3 regions of the Hwanghaeella sp. LZ110 genome follow, and region 3 is predicted to be linked to each of the others. Evidence: predicted binding sites of a transcription regulator. Region 3 holds the regulator's gene; each other region holds the start of a gene.
The links. Region 3 encodes HrcA, which represses chaperone genes, less so after heat shock. Its sites were predicted from a motif close to GTTAGCACTCNCCNNNGGNGAGTGCTAAC; they were not measured.

Region 1 (6,182 bases), on a different contig from region 3:
GGTGCCGGCCAGGTCGGTTTCCATATTGCCAGATATCTGTCCGGGGAAGACAACGATGTAACCGTTGTTGATCAATCCCCCGAATTGATTGGTAAGATTAACGATCAACTGGATGTTCAGGCCTTTGTCGGCCATGCCTCGCATCCCGATGTCCTGGAACGGGCAGGGGCGCGGGATGCCAATATGCTGATCGCGGTTACCTTCACCGACGAGGTGAATATGATCGCCTGTCAGGTGGCCCATACCTTGTTTAACGTGCCGACCAAGATCGCTCGGATCCGGCAACAGAGCTATTTGAACCCGATGTGGTCCAATCTGTTTGCCAGGGATCAATTGCCGATTGATGTCATTATCTCCCCGGAAATTGAGGTCGCGCGTGCGATTGCCCGGCGCATTCGCGCACCCGGCGCCTTTGATATGATCCGCATGGGCGATGACAAGGTGCGTGTGATCGGCGTGCGATGCGATGACAAATGCCCGGTCATCCACACGCCATTGCGTCAGTTGACCTCCTTGTTTCCCGATCTGAACATCACGGTCTTGGCGATTTTTCGCAATGAGACCATGCATATCCCGTCTGCCGACGATCAGATGCTGCCGGGGGATGATGTTTATTTCATTGCTGAAACCGACCATGTTCCCCGCGCCATGTCCGTCTTTGGTCATGAGGAGAAGGAAGCCCGGCGCATTCTGATCGTGGGGGGCGGGAATATCGGCACCACCCTGGCAGAAGAATTGGAATCCAGTTCCGACGGGTATTCCGCCAAGATCGTTGAAATGGACAAGAACCGCGCCCGTCAAGTGGCGGAAGTCTTGCCGACAACGGTTGTTATCCAGGGTGATGCGCTGGATCATGAGATCTTGGAAGAAGCTGGCATTCGCAATGCAGAAGCGGTCGTTGCCGTCACTGATGACGATGAAACCAATATTCTGTGTTCCCTGCTGTGTAAGCGATTTGGCGTGGATCGGGCAATTACCCTGGTGAACAAGAACTCCTATGGTCCCCTTATCACGACATTGGGGATTGATGTTGTCGTCAGCCCGCGTGAAATCACGGCGTCCACCATTCTGCAGCATGTCCGACGGGGCCGCATTCGTCAGGTGCACAGCCTGCGCGACGGTTTTGCTGAATTGATCGAGGCGGAAGCGATGGAAACATCCAGCCTGGTCGGGGAGGCATTGCGCGATGCCAAACTGCCAAACGGCGTCATCATCGGGGCGATCATCCGGGGGGATGAGGTGATTATCCCTCGGCCCGATACGGTGGTTCGAACGAAGGACCGGGTGGTGCTGTTGGCGGCTGCCTCTGCCGTTAAGAAAATGGAAAAGATGTTCGCTGTAAGACTAGAATATTTCTAATAGAAAGCTGATTCGTGAATTCTTCTGACCTGCCGCCGCCAAAAGCCATTTTGTATGACTGGGACAACACTTTGGTGGACACCTGGCCGGTTATTCATGGCGCGATGAATGGTCTGTTTCGCAAAATGGAGATGCCGGAATGGACGCTGGCTGAAACCCGAAACAGGGTGCGCCATTCGATGCGTGATTCCTTTCCCGTCATGTTCGGGGATCGGTGGGAAGAAGCGCGCGACATCTTTTATGCGGAATTCGAAGCCATCCATATGCAGGCGCTTGTTGCGGCCCCTGGCGCAGCGTCTTTTCTGCACGCCGTTCATACAAAGGGCATTCCACAGGCTGTGATTTCCAACAAGCAGGGGCGGTTCCTTCGCAAAGAAGCTGCGCATCTGGACTGGGATGTGTATTTTCACGCACTGGTGGGGGCAGGGGATGCGGCACGCGACAAGCCATCCCCGGAACCGGTTTCCATGGCGTTACAGGGATTGCGCGATGCCAGCGGCGATTTACAGCCCGGACCGGATATCTACTTCATCGGTGATTCTGGTGTGGATATGCAAATTGCCCATGCAACAGGGCTGACGCCAATCCTTATTCATGCCGATCCGGACCTGGATGGGGAATATGCGGATTGCCGGCCTGCGCGAATATTTGGCCATTTGGACGCACTGCACGCTTTTTTGGCGACGGATCGTTCCTATATCTGATAGTGTGCGTTAAATCTGGTGGGGACCAAGATCCTGCCACACAAATACGACAACTCTTAAACCCGGGCTTTTTCAGGGTTTAAGAGCGTATTCTTGTGGAAAGTCCCCGATGATAGAATAACTTAGACTGCGCGTTTGTGCTAATAACAACAAAGTTGCAAGGAAAGGGGGCATTTATGTCGTCCGACAAGAACCAGAACCTCCAGGATACGTTTTTAAATCATCTCCGGAAGAACAAAGCTCCGGTCACGGTGTTCCTCGTCAATGGCGTAAAGCTGCAGGGCATCGTTACATGGTTTGATAACTTCTGCGTGCTTTTGCGCCGGGATGCGCATTCACAGCTGGTGTATAAGCATGCGATTTCAACCGTCATGCCGGCGACGCCGGTGCAATTATTCGAGCCATCCGAAACGGATGGTGTCGAGGAAAGCTAAGCGGATTTGACTGAAAAGCTTCAAGACTCTGGTGAGTGGGGCTGGTCCGAGACCGGCGCCCGCCGCGCCGCTGTGCTGTATCCCGAAATACCGGGCGTGACATTGAAACGCCGGAACCCGGACGCACGTCTGGAAGAAGCGATCGGCCTTGCCCGGGCGATTGAACTGGACGTTGTTCATGCGGAACATGTGCGCCTGAACAAGCCGGTTCCGGCCACATTGCTGGGCGGCGGTCTGGTTGAGCGTTTGCATGGTTTGTGTGCCGCGCTTGAGGTTGAATTGCTGATCGTGGATGCCTCGCTTAGCCCGGTTCAACAGCGCAACCTGGAACGCGCCCTGGAAACAAAGGTCATTGATCGTACTGGGCTTATCCTTGAGATCTTCGGCGCACGGGCGCGAACCCATGAAGGGCGCTTACAGGTTGAACTTGCAGCATTGACCTTCCAGCGGTCCCGGCTGGTGCGCAGTTGGACGCACTTGGAGCGGCAGCGGGGTGGTCTGGGCTTTATCGGGGGACCTGGGGAAAGCCAGATTGAGCTTGATAGACGTTTAATTGATGAGCGAATTGTCCGCCTGAAGAAAGAATTGGAGCAGGTGGCCAGAACCCGCGGGCTGCACCGTAAGGCGCGGGAAAAGGTGCCTTATCCGGTTGTCTCTTTGGTTGGTTATACCAATGCCGGGAAATCCACCCTGTTCAATCGGTTAACTGATTCCGCTGTCATGGCGAAGGATATGCTGTTTGCGACCCTGGACCCAACCATGCGCAAGGTGGTTCTGCCATCGGGCCGCACCGCGATCCTGTCTGATACGGTGGGATTTATCTCTGATCTGCCAACGGATCTGATTGCGGCTTTCCGGGCGACATTGGAAGAAGTGCGCTCTGCCCAGGTGCTGGTGCATGTCCGTGATATCGCCGCCCTGGATACTGATGTCGAAAAGGCCGATGTTGAGAAAGTTCTGGGCTCTCTGGATATCGCACCCGATACGGTGGTTATGGAGGCCTGGAACAAGGTTGATACAATGCCAGCCGATATCCGCGCCGCGACGGAACAGCGGGCCGCGCTGATCCGATCCGGGGAAGAGGGTGTTGATGCCTTCGCCATCTCTGCCATGGAAGGCACGGGGTTTGATCCCTTGCTGACGGCTATTGATGAGGCCTTGGCGCGGTTCCGCGTTGAAGCAAATGTTGAGATATCAGCCGGTGACGGCGCTGCTATGGCCTGGCTGCATGAAAATGGGGATGTGCTGGACGATCTGACAGATCGGGAAGCTGGAGACGGAACCTCAGTGCTTTTGACAGTCGCCCTGGACCCAACAGATTGGAAGCGGTTTGAGCAGCGATTTGGCTATAAAGCCCTGTCATAAAACTTTCTTTGGCGGTTTCCGGCTTATTTCAGTTCGTCTCCATTGACAATTACACAACAATTCGTATATGCGCTAGCACTCACTAAGGGGGAGTGCTAGCAGCGCTTTCTCAGGACAGATTGGGGGCGATGGTTCACATCAGGTGGGCCCGCCTAGACCAGGACGAAGTTTTTGAAGGGGAAATGACCATGAAATTCCGGCCTCTGCACGATCGCGTACTAGTTAAACGCGTTGAGAGCGAGACCAAGACCGCAACAGGCATCATTATTCCTGACACGGCACAAGAAAAGCCGATGCAGGGTAAAGTGATCGCCGCGGGCTCTGGCACGATCAAAGAAGACGGCAGCGTTCGTAAGCTGGACGTCAAAAAGGGCGACACCGTCCTGTTTGGCAAATGGTCCGGCACCGAAGTCAAAATTGACGGCGACGATCTGCTGATCATGAAAGAATCTGACATCATGGGCATCATTGAATAACAGCGCGATGACGGGGCGGGGAAAGGATCCTCGCCTTTTTTATTGCCAGCTGATTATTCAGGCTCAAACCACTATTAAGGAGTCCTACTGCTATGGCAGCCAAGGAAGTTAAATTCGGCACAGACGCACGGGCAAAGATGCTCCGCGGCGTAGACATTTTGGCCGATGCGGTCAAAGTCACCCTGGGTCCTAAAGGCCGTAACGTCGTGATCGACAAGGCTTTCGGCGCACCGCGCATCACAAAAGATGGTGTTACGGTCGCGAAGGAAATCGAACTGTCAGACAAGTTCGAAAACATGGGCGCACAGATGGTGCGTGAAGTTGCCAGCAAGACCAATGACATGGCGGGCGACGGCACGACCACTGCAACGGTTCTGGCTCAGGCCATCGTCCGTGAAGGAGCCAAGGCTGTTGCCGCTGGCATGAACCCGATGGATCTGAAGCGCGGTATTGATCTGGCTGTGGATGCGGTTGTCAAAGACATCGCCAAGCGCGCCAAGAAAATCAAAACCAGCTCTGAAGTTGCACAGGTTGGCACGATCTCTGCCAATGGCGACAAAGAAGTTGGCGAAATGATCGCTGCAGCCATGGAAAAGGTCGGCAACGAAGGTGTTATCACCGTCGAAGAAGCCAAAGGCCTGACCACGGAACTGGAAGTTGTCGAAGGCATGCAGTTCGACCGCGGCTACCTGTCTCCTTACTTCGTGACCAATTCTGAAAAGATGGTTGTCGAACTGGAAAACCCAATGATCCTGCTGCACGAGAAGAAACTCTCGAACCTGCAGGCCATGTTGCCCGTTCTGGAACAGGTTGTACAAAGCAGCCGTCCGCTGTTGATCATTGCTGAAGACGTTGAAGGCGAAGCCCTGGCGACCTTGGTTGTGAACAAGCTGCGCGGGGGCCTGAAGGTCGCTGCAGTGAAGGCACCGGGCTTCGGTGACCGTCGTAAAGCCATGTTGGAAGACATCGCCATCCTGACCGGTGGTACGGTGATTTCCGAAGACACCGGCATCAAGCTGGAAAGCGTCACGCTTGCCATGCTGGGCCAGGCCAAGAACGTCACCATCAACAAAGACGAAACCACCATCGTCGATGGCGCCGGGAAGAAGAAAGAAATCGAAGGCCGTTGCTCGCAGATCCGCCAGCAGGTTGAGAACACCTCTTCTGACTATGACCGTGAAAAGCTGCAAGAGCGTCTGGCCAAACTGGCTGGCGGTGTTGCCGTGATCAGCGTCGGCGGTGCGTCCGAAGTTGAAGTGAAAGAAAAGAAAGACCGCGTTGACGACGCCATGCACGCAACCCGTGCCGCTGTCGAAGAAGGCGTTGTCCCAGGCGGTGGGTCGGCTCTGTTGTATGCCACCCACGCCCTGAAGAAGATGGAAGGTGCCAACCATGATCAAACCGTGGGCATCGACATCGTGCGTCGCGCCCTGACGGCTCCTTGCCGCCAGATCGTTGACAATGCCGGTGAAGATGGTGCTGTCATTGTCGGTAAGATGATGGAGTCGAAAGACCACAACTGGGGCTTTGATGCTCAAAACGGCGAATTCTGTGATCTGGTGAAAGCCGGTATCATCGACCCTGCCAAGGTTGTGCGTTCTGCGCTTCAGGATGCTGCCTCGGTTGCTGGCCTGCTGGTCACCACCGAAGCCATGATCGCTGATAAGCCTGAGCCTAAGGGCCAGGGCGGCGGCGGCATGCCCGACATGGGTGGCATGGGTGGCATGGGCGGCATGATGTAAGCATCACGCTGACCTAGCCTACGCCTAAGAAACTAAAGATTGAGGCCGTCGGATCCGTCCGGCGGCCTTTTTCTGTATCAGGCGTCTGGATTGAGTCTTTAA
Region 2 (6,182 bases), on a different contig from region 3:
GTACCGAACATCCAACAACCCCGCCCCCGATTACCACCGCCTGTGCATGCGACTTCATATGACCAACCCTTTTAAATGAGAAATAAGCATCTAGCGCAGACAATCGCGCGTCTTTATCCGCCGCGACAATCGCCCTGCGACTTCAACTGTCTTATTCTCACCAATCGTGTCGGTATCGGGAAAGTATAGACAGGTCGCATCCCAGCCAATTTCCGGCATTTCACGCCGCTATTAGAATTGACGGAAAATCAAAACCGGGATCAAGCTTATCGCCAGAGATAACCTGGAATGAGCGCTGTTGCGCCATCCATTCTGAAAGCCACAGGCCATGCCATATGATCCCTATGTCCTTGGGTCCAATCGCAAGATCGATCCGACGCGCCGCCCTTCCTCACTGACCGAATTCCTGCCGGATGGGACACCCAATGATGGTGACCGGGTAGAGATCGGGCCGACGGATCTGGCCTTCGCGGAATGGGCGGCACTGGGGCTGACAATACCGGATATGCCCTCGCTGCGGGACTATCGCCTGTCGCGGCTGGTGGAACAGGTCAATAAGCATGATCTGGGCGGGCTGTTGATGTTCGATCCGTTGAACATCCGCTATGCCACCGACACGACCAATATGCAGATCTGGGTGATGCATAATTTCTGCCGCGCCTGTCTGGTGCTGCCAGATGGGCATATGGCGCTGTGGGATTATACCCCGGCGCGCCATCTGTCTGCGCATCTGCCGCTGGTGAAGGAAGTGCATCCCGGCGCCGACTTCTTCTATATGGATGCCGCCCAGCGGGCGGAAGAACGCGCCGCCCTGTTCGCACAGCAGGTCGATACCATCGTGCGCGCCCATGCGGGAGATAACCGCCGCCTGGGCCTGGATAAGAGCGAAATCGCAACCTATTGGGCGCTTGAGAATATCGGCTTCAAGATCAGGATCGGTCAGGAAATGACCGAACATGCCCGCAAGGTGAAGAACGAGAATGAGCTGAACGCCATGCGTTGTGCGATTGCCGCCTGTGAATCTGCGATGGCGGAAATGCAGGCCGCCGTAATCCCCGGCATGACCGAAGTTGCCGCCTGGGCCGAATTGCAAAAGGGCAATCATATCCGCGGCGGGGAATGGATCGAAACCCGCATCCTGTCCTCTGGCCCGCGCACCAATCCCTGGTTTCAGGAATGTGGCCCCCGGATCATGAAGGAAGGGGATATCCTGGCCTATGACACGGATCTGGTCGGCCCCTATGGATATTGCGCGGACCTGTCGCGCACCTTCAAGATTGGCGACGGAAAGCCCACGGATGCAGAGCGTGAGGTCTATCAAGTCGCCTATGAGCAAATCCAGAACAATATGCAGCTGCTGAAACCCGGTGTGTCCTTCAAGGAATTGATGCAAGGGGCGAAACCCCTGCCAGAAAAATTCCGCGCACGACGCTATAGCGTGATGTATCATGGCGTTGGCCTGTGCGACGAATATCCCGCCGTGATGTATCCGGAAGACTGGGAATCGACTGGCTATGATGGCATGTTGGAACCCGGCATGTGCGTGTGTGTAGAGGCCTATGTCGGTGAGGTTGGCGGCACCTGTGGTGTGAAGCTGGAAGACCAGGTGGTGATCACCGAGACCGGATTTGAAAATCTGACCAGATATCCGTTCGAGCAACGCCTACTGAGCTAGGGCCTTGCAGAATAGGGCAACGCAGGCTGTATTGAACCCATCGTAACCGCGAATGAAGACAGTGGTCGTTTGATATGTGCCGATGGCTTGCCTATTGGGGTCCACCCCTGTTCATGGAAGAACTGGTCACCAAACCGGATCATTCCCTGATTCATCAAAGCCTGCATGCAGCCGAGGCGAAATCCGAAACCAATGGTGATGGCTTTGGCATCGGCTGGTATGGGGAGCGGCCAGAGCCGGGCCTGTATCGTGAAATCCTACCTGCCTGGAACGATGATAACTTAAAGCATCTCTCCGCACAGATTCGGTCCCGCCTGTTCTTTGCCCATGTCCGGGCGTCCACAGGTACATCAACGACGCGGTCCAACTGCCACCCCTTCACCCATGGACGATGGCTGTTCATGCATAATGGTCAGATCGGCGGCTATGCGAAAATCAGGCGCAAGCTGGAGCAGAGGCTGCCAGACTCGTTGTATTGCGGTCGCCAGGGAACCACAGATTCCGAATTGATTTTTCTGTTGGCCCTGTCCCTTGGATTGGACAACGACCCGATCAGCGCGATGCGCGAGAGCCTGTCTTTGGTCGAACGGGAAATGATCGCCGCAGAGGTCGAAGATCCCTTGCGCTTCACCGCCGCCCTGTCCGACGGCACCCGATTGATCGCCTTCCGCTATTCCAGTGACCCTCATGCGCCGACCCTGTACCATACAGGATCAGGCTCGGGCGCGTTAACCGTTGTATCAGAACCTTTGGACACCGACCGCGCCCGCTGGACCGCTGTCCCAACCCAGCACGTGCTCAGCATCTATCAAGACGGCCGCATGGTAACGGAGCCGCTCACCCTTTAGAGCACATTCAGTGCAGTCGCATCCAAGCATCGACATGCCGGCTGTTGCCCGGTGTCACCAGATCATACCGCGCCACATGGACAGAATGCAGCGAACCTTCAATTTCCTCTACCCAGAAATCCAGGAATTTATGTAATTCCGGATATTTAGGGGCGATATCCAGGTGTTGCCACAGAAAGGATTGCAAAACTGCAGGGTGGTCCGGCATGTGATAGATAATCTCTGCTGTGGCGAGACGATAGCCCTTTAACTGTTGTGACAGGCCATCCTGTGGCACCTCTGATGCGTCATAAGCCGGGGAAAGAGGGGTTGAAAAAGACTGAGTCATAAACAATCTCCTTAACAGCAAGAGCAACACATTGCGGAGAGCGCCCAGGACCAATCGTCGGGTCGATTCTCAGTGGTCACAGACGCATCCCTTGATGTGAAAGTCTGCCACCGATTTTCTTTGCACTGCAATAAAAATGTTATAATTCAGTGCATTAGCAGCAATCAACCGAGAGCGCTGATAAAAATCAAAACTCCCTCTTGAAAATTTTGACCGATTTTAATACATCCACCGCACGAGGGTTGGCACTCTCATGCCAAGAGTGCCAACCTTAATTACAGCGTGACAAACCTTTGTCTAAAATTGAGGAGGTTCAATCATGGCATTCCGTCCCCTGCACGACCGCGTTGTTGTGCGCCGCGTAGAAGAAGACACCAAAACCGCTGGGGGCATCATCATCCCCGAAACCGCCAAGGAAAAGCCAATGCAAGGCGAAGTCATTGCCGTTGGTAATGGCCAGATTCAGGAAGACGGCAGCGTCCGTACCCTGGATGTGAAGGCGGGCGACCATGTGTTGTTCGGAAAATGGTCCGGTACGGAAGTAAAGATCGACGGGGAAGACCTGTTGATCATGAAGGAAAGTGACATTCTGGGCGTGATTGAAACGAAGGCTGCGTCCAAGAAAGCCGCTTAAAAGCGAAGGCTGCCTTTTCGGGGTCTTCCATAATCCCGTTACTGCCACATTAAAACACGACAAATGGAGTAGCGACTATGTCAGCTAAAGATGTAAAATTCAGTTCTGATGCCCGTGAGCGGATGCTCAAAGGCGTCGACATTCTGGCCAATGCGGTCAAGGTGACCCTGGGTCCCAAGGGCCGCAACGTGGTCATCGACAAATCTTTCGGCGCGCCGCGCATCACCAAGGACGGTGTCACGGTTGCCAAGGAAATCGAACTGAAAGACAAGTTCGAAAATATGGGCGCCCAGATGCTGAAAGAAGTTGCCAGCAAGACCAATGATCTGGCAGGCGATGGGACCACCACCGCAACGGTTCTGGCCCAGGCCATCGTCCGCGAAGGCGCGAAAGCTGTTGCTGCGGGCATGAACCCGATGGATCTGAAACGCGGCATTGATCTGGCTGTCGAAGCGGTTACCGCCGACATCGCCAAGCGCGCCCGCAAGATCAAACAGAACAGCGAAGTTGCCCAGGTCGGCACGATTTCCGCTAATGGCGACAAGGACGTCGGCGAAATGATCGCCAAAGCCATGGAAAAAGTCGGCAATGAAGGCGTTATCACGGTTGAGGAAGCCAAATCACTGGATACCGAGCTGAGCGTCGTCGAAGGCATGCAGTTCGACCGTGGCTATCTGTCCCCGTATTTCGTGACCGATAACGAGCGTATGCAGGTGGAACTGGAATCCCCCTACATCCTGCTGCACGAAAAGAAACTGTCCAACCTGCAGGCCATGCTGCCGGTTCTGGAACAGGTCGTGCAAAGCGGTAAGCCGTTGTTGATCATCTCTGAAGATGTCGAAGGCGAAGCGCTGGCGACCCTGGTCGTGAACAAGCTGCGCGGCGGCCTGAAGGTTGCTGCTGTGAAGGCCCCAGGCTTTGGCGATCGCCGCAAGGCAATGCTGGAAGACATCGCGGTCCTGACCGGCGGTACGGTCATCTCCGAAGATGTCGGCATCAAGCTGGAAGCCGTGACGCTGGACATGCTGGGTACGGCGAAGAATGTCTCCATCTCCAAGGACGAGACCACCATCGTCGATGGCGCAGGCAAGAAAAAAGAGATCAGTGCCCGCGTTGCCCAGATCAAACAGCAGATCGAAAACACCACCTCCGACTACGATCGTGAAAAACTGCAGGAACGTCTGGCCAAATTGGCTGGCGGTGTTGCCGTGATCCGTGTTGGCGGCGCGACCGAAGTCGAAGTGAAAGAGAAGAAGGACCGCGTTGACGACGCCCTGCACGCAACCCGCGCAGCCGTCGAAGAAGGCATCGTCCCTGGTGGCGGCGTCGCGCTTCTGTACGGTCTGAAAGCCTTGGATGGCCTGAAGGTCACCAATGAGGACCAGAAAGTCGGCGTGGAAATCATCCGCAAGGCCCTGACCGCCCCGGCCCGTCAAATTGTTGACAACGCGGGTGCAGATGGTGCCGTGATCGTCGGCAAGTTGCTGGAATCGAAGGATACCGAATGGGGCTATAACGCCCAGACCGGTGAATTCGTGAACCTGATCAAGGACGGCGTTATCGACCCGGCTAAGGTTGTGCGCTGTGCCCTGCAGGATGCGGGCTCTGTTGCTGGCCTGTTGATCACCACCGAAGCCATGATCGCCGACAAGCCCGAGCCGAAGGGCGAAGGCGGCGGCGGCATGCCTGATATGGGTGGCATGGGCGGCATGGGTGGCATGGGCGGCATGATGTAAGCATCCCCGCTCAGCCCCGCGCTGAGATCAGAAAGGGCGGCCTCCTGCGGGAGCGCCGCCCTTTTTCTTAGTAGTTGGACCTTATCTTAAATGCGCTCCTAACTGCTTGGTATATTTCAACCCCTGTCCTTTAAAAGCCCTTTCAATTCTGCAATACCTCCAGCCCATGGCCTTTTCCTATGAAGCATTCTGTGGCAATTGGAACAAACTAGAGCGAGGTCACTCGGCCTCGAGTTTCGTTTTGAAGTGCTTTCACTCAAAGGGACAATGTGATGTGCCTCGATGAAGCCATCACCAAGCGCTCCGTAGGTTTCTCTAAAATCAAAATTGCAAACCTCGCAAAACAACCTTTTATGTTTTTTCAAAAAATTTGCCTTAACCTCGCGTACAAGCTGCGCGTTTCTTTCATACGAAAAGTGATTCTTCTGAACCTTAGCTCCCTCTGGAAACTCCACATCTCCTCCGTCAGAGAAGTCGTCTAACCGGGGTTGATCGACAAAATCTGAGATTACGCTTTTAATGTGTTTCCACTCATTTGTAGAGATCTCTGTCATTGTACTAAAGTATGCACCAAATCTTTTGCCTGTTGTCTCTACACGGTTTGTAAAATCTGCTGACAGATTGACAGGAACCTGGAGAGAGTGAACGTCATTTGGGGAAACTTTGAGCCGGTAAAAAGATTTTTCACTTTTAAGTTTTGCGATTATTGTGGCTTTGGAACGACGCTGAAATTCCCCACCCAACGATCCATGTTGGCGGAGATACAATAATTCTTCAGCTCGTCGACTTAAAATCGAGTCAGAAAAATCCGCGCCCGCTGAATCAAAAATCACATTTTCATAATATCCACATACCGACCACCCGATTCCACGAGTGTAGACCGCAAATACAATTATAAAATTCCCAGAGCTGTCTTTCGGCATCTGATAGGAATAACCATGCACATATTTGTCTTTAGCTA
Region 3 (6,182 bases):
AGTTGATCAAACGCATCGGCGCGGTGGCTGATTGCATGTTTTGCCTCTGGGTCCATCTCCCCAAAGGTCAGATCTTCGCCATCGGCTTGAAAAATTGCATCATAGCCAAACCCGTTATCACCCCGGCCTGGCTCCACAATATGCCCTTCGACACGACCTTCAAACGCTTCGATATGCCCGTCGGGCCAGGCTAAAGCCAATGCGCAGATAAAGGCTGCAGATTTATCGGATTTGCCAATTAAGGCGCGATGGACGCGGTTCATCGCCAGATCGAAATTCTTATTCTTACCCCCCCATCGGGCGGAATAGATTCCAGGCGCGCCGTCCAATGCCTTAACGGCAAGGCCAGAATCATCCGCCAGGGCCGGCATATTCGCGCCTGTCGCTGCGGCGCGGGCTTTTAATTCCGCATTGGCCAGAAAAGTATAGCCGGTTTCCTCTGGCTCAGGCAGATCCATTTCAGCAGCAGAGAAGACCTGCACCTGGAATGGGCGCAATAGATCCGCGATTTCGCGGACCTTGCCTTGATTATGACTGGCAATTACCAGCCGATCACCATCGAACCGCCGCGCCATCGACCGTTGCTCCTATTCCACCCCAAGCGCGGTATTTTGCGCTTTGGTCAAGGTCGCACAACCACTCTGCGCCAGTTTCATCAGGGCTAAAAATTGCGCCTCACTAAAGGGTTCGCCCTCTGCGGTACCCTGAACCTCAACAACGCCACCAGTGCCTGTCAGGACAAAATTCGCATCTGCCTGGGCGGTGGAGTCTTCATCATAATCTAAATCCAGAACGGCCTCTCCCTGATACAAACCACAGGAGATCGCCGCAATTGACCCTTTCAACGGGCTGGCCGTCAGGGCGCCCAGTTTGGTCATGTGATTGATCGCCAGCGCCAACGCGACATAGCCGCCGGTAATTGCCGCCGTGCGGGTGCCACCATCGGCCTGAATAACGTCACAATCGATTCGGATCTGACGTTCACCCAGCTTTTTCATGTCAACCACCGCCCGCAAAGACCGCCCGATCAGGCGCGAAATTTCCTGGCTGCGTCCACTATCGGCGGTGCGCTTGCGATCCATGCGGCTGTGGGTGGACCGTGGCAGCATGCCATATTCCGCCGTTACCCAGCCCTTGCCGGAATTGCGCAGAAAGGATGGAACCCCGTCTTCGACAGAGGCTGTGCACAGTACATGGGTGTTACCGAATTTCGCCAAGCAAGACCCTTCTGCATAGCGTGAAACATCGGTTTCCAGCACGATGTCTCGCAACTGATCCTGGGCTCTACCGGAGGGGCGCATACATATTCCTTACTTTTGTTTAACAATTATGGTTAATCGCTTTACCGGCTCAGACCGGTCCCGTCCAGCTTAGAAGGCATAAAGGCAATGATCTGCTGGGATGACAGGAGCAATTGACGCTGGGCTGGCAACTGCCTACATACTGAATGCTATGATCACAGAATTAAACGAACGGTCCAGAGACATTTTGCGTTTGGTCGTCGAGGCTTATGTCGAGACGGGCGGACCCATTGGCTCGCGCACCCTGTCGCAACGTCTCAATCAGGGACTATCAGCAGCAACAATCCGCAACGCCATGGCGGATTTAGAGGATGCCGGGCTGCTATATGCGCCGCATACCTCTGCTGGGCGTCTGCCAACCGATATGGGGGTTCGGCTGTTCGTCGATGGGCTGTTACAATCCGGTCAACTGAACCCCACAGATCGGGAAGCCATCGAAGGGCAGTGCCAGACCGCCGGTCGTTCGGTCACCCAGGTGTTGGAGGAAGCCTCCAGCCTGATGTCGGGCCTGAGCCGCTGTGCAGGATTGGTCATGGCCCCCAAGGCTGAAGGGGAATTGAAGCATATCGAATTCGTGCCCTTAGGCCCAGGACGGGCCCTGGTTGTGATGGTGACCGCCAGCGGCATGGTGGAAAACCGCCTGATTGAACTGCCCTTGGGCCTGCCGCCCTCTGCCTTGATAGAGGCTGCGAATTATTTGACGGCCCGTTTGGTCGGGCAATCAATCGCCGATGCCCGCAGCGCCATTGCCGATGAAATCAGCCGTGACAAAAGCCAGATTGACACCCTGACAGCGAAAGTTGTCGAAGCCGGTCTGGCAACATGGTCCGATGTTGCCTCTGGCGATGGGGTGCTGATCGTGTCTGGTCAATCGAACCTGTTGACCGATGTGACCGCGATGGCGGATTTGGAACGGATACGCGCCCTGTTCACGGCGCTTGAGGCGAAAGAAAACCTGTGGCGCATGCTGGATGCCGCCGATGGCGCCCAAGGTGTTCAGATCTTCATCGGGGCCGAAAACGAACTCTTTTCCCTGGCGGGCTGTTCCATGATTGTCGCGCCCTATGGCAATGGTGCGGGCGCAAATGGCGGCAAGGAAAAAATTGTTGGCGCGATCGGCGTTCTGGGCCCGACGCGCATGAATTATGCCCGCATTATCCCCATGGTTGATTACACCGCCAAGGTGGTTGGACGCTTGGTGAGTGCAAACCGGACTTGAGACAAACCCTGGAATAGGCTACGCCCCCGATATTCGCGGGCGCAGGCCGTTGACATATGACGTGAAACGAAAGTGACAGGCAGACAATGACCGATCCAAAGAAGACAGCCAATGACGAAGCACCCGTCTCGGAGAATTCCGTTCCAGAGACCCCCGCGACAGAGGATCAGACCCCTGCAGAGCCAGCGCCGAAACACGACACGTCGGCAAAGGGTGACGAGGCGGCAAAAAAGGCCAAGACACCCGCTGAAGACAGCGACGAAGTAACGGCGCTGAAATCAGAGCTGGCCGCCATGAAGGATCGCGCCCTGCGGGCCGTGGCAGAGGCGGAGAATGTCCGACGCCGCGCCGATAAGGAACGCAGCGAAACGATGAAATTCGCCTCATCCGGCCTGGCGAAGGAATTACTGCCGGTGGTCGACAATCTGCGCCGCGCGCTGGATTCCGTGCCGGAAGAAGCCCGCGCGGAAAACGACGTGTTGAAAAATCTGATGGTCGGCGTGGAAATGACCGAAAAGATGCTGCTGGATGCCTTCTCCAAGCATCACATCCAGAAGCTCGACCCGCTGGATCAGAAATTCAACTATGCGGAACATCAGGCAATCCAGGAAGTGCCTGATACCGGTAAACCCGCCGGCACCGTCGTTCAGGTGCTGCAGCACGGCTATAAACTGCACGACCGCCTGTTACGCCCCGCCATGGTCCTGGTCGCAAAGGCCGATGCCACCAGCCCACCAGATGATACCGACAAAGTCGATACGACGGCGTAAAATCTGCGCGTGAAATAAATTCAATTACACAATTGACGATCCCCATTTGAACCCTCTATGTTTCCCTCATTGGGAAAGGTGGAGGGTTTGAAATGCGTGTTCTTTTGTCGATACTTTCGATCATTGTACTGGTTTCCGGCTGCAACACGACTGCGCGCATGGAAGTTCCAACCGTCGTTCAGCCAGAACCCGTTGAATTCAACACCTCCGACATTGTTCCTTTTGCCTTTCAGGGTGCCGTTTCAGGCATGAGGTTTGGGTCCGTTATTGCCCATTTTCCGGCCGAAGGCGTGCCAGGTATCAGTTCGTCTTTATGCAATTATTCCTATACAGGGGAAGTTACGCTTACATTGAATAATGGATCAAGGCATCTGTCCGGTTGGAATGATGAGATGCACATGGCCTTTTTTGAGGTGATGAAGTCTCAGGGATTTGATGTTGTTGGCGATCCAACCAATTTATTCGATTACAGCGACGAACGTGGGCGTGCTGAATTCGCGATTGGTGCCCGCATAAAGGATATGAGCGGCAATTTCTGTGAGGATCATGATTTTTGGTATGGATACCCACAAGATCGATATGCTGGTGAAATGTTTATGGAAGTTGAATGGACGATATTCAATACCACCATGCGCCAGGAAAAAAACAGAATCACAACAACGGGATATTTCAAGGTCAGAAAATCTTCGAGAACTGGCATGTTAGAGGCTATTATCGGCGCTTTCAGTGCGGCTACCGAATCACTGGGATCCAATAAGGATTTCATAAAGGCGCTGTCAAAAGAAACCGTAAGATCCGATGTCGTTGCCTCGGTTCCTTTGACCGATGAGGCTATATATATCCCGGAAATTTCTCTTTCGACGCAGCCCTTTGAAGATCATGTTCGTCGCATTCTCCCATCCGTTGTGACTATCCGCGCAGGTGGGGGGCATGGTTCGGGATTTGTCATCAGTGAAGATGGTTACATTCTGTCGAACCAGCATGTCGTTGGGGATTTTGATACTGTTCTGGTCCGGTTTGAAAATGGGGTGGAAATTGATGCTGCGGTTATCCGTCGACATGAAGGGCGGGATGTCGCGCTGTTGAAAATTCCGCTTCGGGGTCTTCGCGCCTTACCGATGAATCTGGAACTGCCCGGTATTGCGACCGAAGCCGTCGTTGTCGGCAGTCCCGCAGATGAAGAACTGTATTCAACCGTCACGCGGGGTTCGATCAGTGCCCTCAGAAAATTCTCCTATGCATCCGGGGGGACCCCTCTGCTGTACATCCAATCTGATGTGGCCATTACAGGGGGCAACAGCGGCGGTCCAATGTTTGATAAGGATGGGAATGTTATTGGGATTACTGTCTTGGAACAGTTAGATGCTGATGATGTGAATTTCTTTATTCCTATCGACGATGCTTTGAAGTTCTTGAATATCAAACAAACGCCTGGATCAAGTTAAAGCAACGGGGTCATCAATCGCTGTATTTCAAATACACGGGCGAAAGATTTTCGCAGTTGACGCATGCGGGCGGACCGCCCATATCGGGGGCATGTCAGATAACAACTCTCCCTCTGCCGGCGCTGGGCCGGTTTTTCATGGCACCACCATTCTGTCGGTCCGCAAGGGCGGGCATGTGGTGATTGCGGGTGACGGTCAGGTAACGCTTGGCAACACCGTGTTCAAATCCAATGCGCGCAAAGTGCGCCCCCTGGCCGATGGCGAAGTCCTGGTGGGCTTTGCAGGCGCAACGGCGGATGCCTTCACATTGTTCGAGCGGCTGGAGGCGAAGCTGGAGCAATATCCGAAGCAATTGACCCGCGCCTGTGTCGAACTGGCGAAAGACTGGCGCACCGATCGCTATCTGCGCCGCCTGGAAGCAATGATGGCCGTGGTGGACAAGGATGTGTCCCTGATTCTAAGCGGCACCGGCGATGTGCTGGAGCCCGAAGACGGGTTGATCGGCATCGGGTCCGGCGGGGCCTATGCTCTGGCAGCCGCCCGCGCGCTGGCGGACCGCGAGGATATGAGTGCCGAAGACATTGCGCGGCGCGCCATGAAAGTCGCCGCCGATATCTGTATCTACACCAATGAAAATATCACGCTGGAAAGCCTGACCGCAGACAGCGCCAGCAAAGGGGGCAAGCTATGACCGATTTCAGCCCTCGGGAGATCGTCTCTGAATTGGACCGGTTCATCATTGGCCAGGGCGATGCGAAACGCGCCGTTGCCATTGCGCTGCGCAACCGCTGGCGTCGCCTGAAACTGCCGCCAGAGCTGCGCGAAGAAGTGCTGCCCAAGAACATTCTGATGATTGGCCCAACCGGCGTTGGGAAGACAGAAATCGCCCGGCGCCTGGCAAAGCTGGCCCGCGCCCCCTTTATCAAGGTGGAAGCCACAAAGTTTACAGAAGTCGGCTATGTTGGCCGCGATGTGGAACAGATCATCCGCGATCTGGTCGAGGTTGCCATCCAGATGGAAACCGAAACCCAGCGCCGCGAAGTGAATGCCAAGGCCGAAATCCATGCCGAAGAGCGCGTGATTGATGCGCTGGTGGGACAGAACGCATCCGATTCGACGCGCCAGTCTTTTCGTAAAAAGCTGCGTGAAGGATCGCTGGACGAGAAGGAAATTGAAATCCAGGTCGCCGATACCGGCGGGATGGGCCTGCCTACCATGGATATTCCCGGCATGCCCGGTGCCCAGATGGGCATGTTGAATTTGAACGAGATCTTCGGCAAGGCCATGGGTGGCGGTCGCACGAAGGCGCGCAAAATGTCGGTGCGTGAATCCTATGACGTCCTGGTCGCAGAAGAGGCAGACAAGCTGGTCGATCACGAAGCGATCAAGCTGGCCGCCATTGAAAATGTTGAGCAGAACGGCATCGCCTTTATCGACGAGATTGACA

Region 1: groES (co-chaperone GroES) is a predicted target of HrcA. The motif match lies at 3,934-3,962, and genes of this name have one in related genera.
Region 2: groES (co-chaperone GroES) is a predicted target of HrcA. The motif match lies at 3,093-3,121, and genes of this name have one in related genera.

The regions. Positions count from the first base shown of each region.
Region 1 covers NZ_JBLZHT010000003.1:391,126-397,307, forward strand. The annotation lists gene trkA (Trk system potassium transporter TrkA) at 1-1,359, shown strand, start outside; gene ACOSDM_RS08055 (HAD family hydrolase) at 1,374-2,063, shown strand; gene hfq (RNA chaperone Hfq) at 2,240-2,497, shown strand; gene hflX (GTPase HflX) at 2,504-3,862, shown strand; gene groES (co-chaperone GroES) at 4,051-4,338, shown strand; gene groL (chaperonin GroEL) at 4,431-6,080, shown strand.
Region 2 covers NZ_JBLZHT010000010.1:34,864-41,045, forward strand. The annotation lists gene ACOSDM_RS17445 (GcvT family protein) at 1-58, opposite strand, end outside; gene ACOSDM_RS17450 (M24 family metallopeptidase) at 329-1,675, shown strand; gene ACOSDM_RS17455 (class II glutamine amidotransferase) at 1,750-2,523, shown strand; gene ACOSDM_RS17460 (usg protein) at 2,531-2,851, opposite strand; gene groES (co-chaperone GroES) at 3,171-3,485, shown strand; gene groL (chaperonin GroEL) at 3,563-5,221, shown strand; gene ACOSDM_RS17475 (HNH endonuclease) at 5,338-6,182, opposite strand, start outside.
Region 3 covers NZ_JBLZHT010000002.1:200,921-207,102, reverse strand. The annotation lists gene rdgB (RdgB/HAM1 family non-canonical purine NTP pyrophosphatase) at 1-575, opposite strand, end outside; gene rph (ribonuclease PH) at 588-1,301, opposite strand; gene hrcA (heat-inducible transcriptional repressor HrcA) at 1,402-2,520, shown strand; gene grpE (nucleotide exchange factor GrpE) at 2,607-3,290, shown strand; gene ACOSDM_RS04675 (S1C family serine protease) at 3,383-4,735, shown strand; gene hslV (ATP-dependent protease subunit HslV) at 4,827-5,426, shown strand; gene hslU (ATP-dependent protease ATPase subunit HslU) at 5,423-6,182, shown strand, end outside.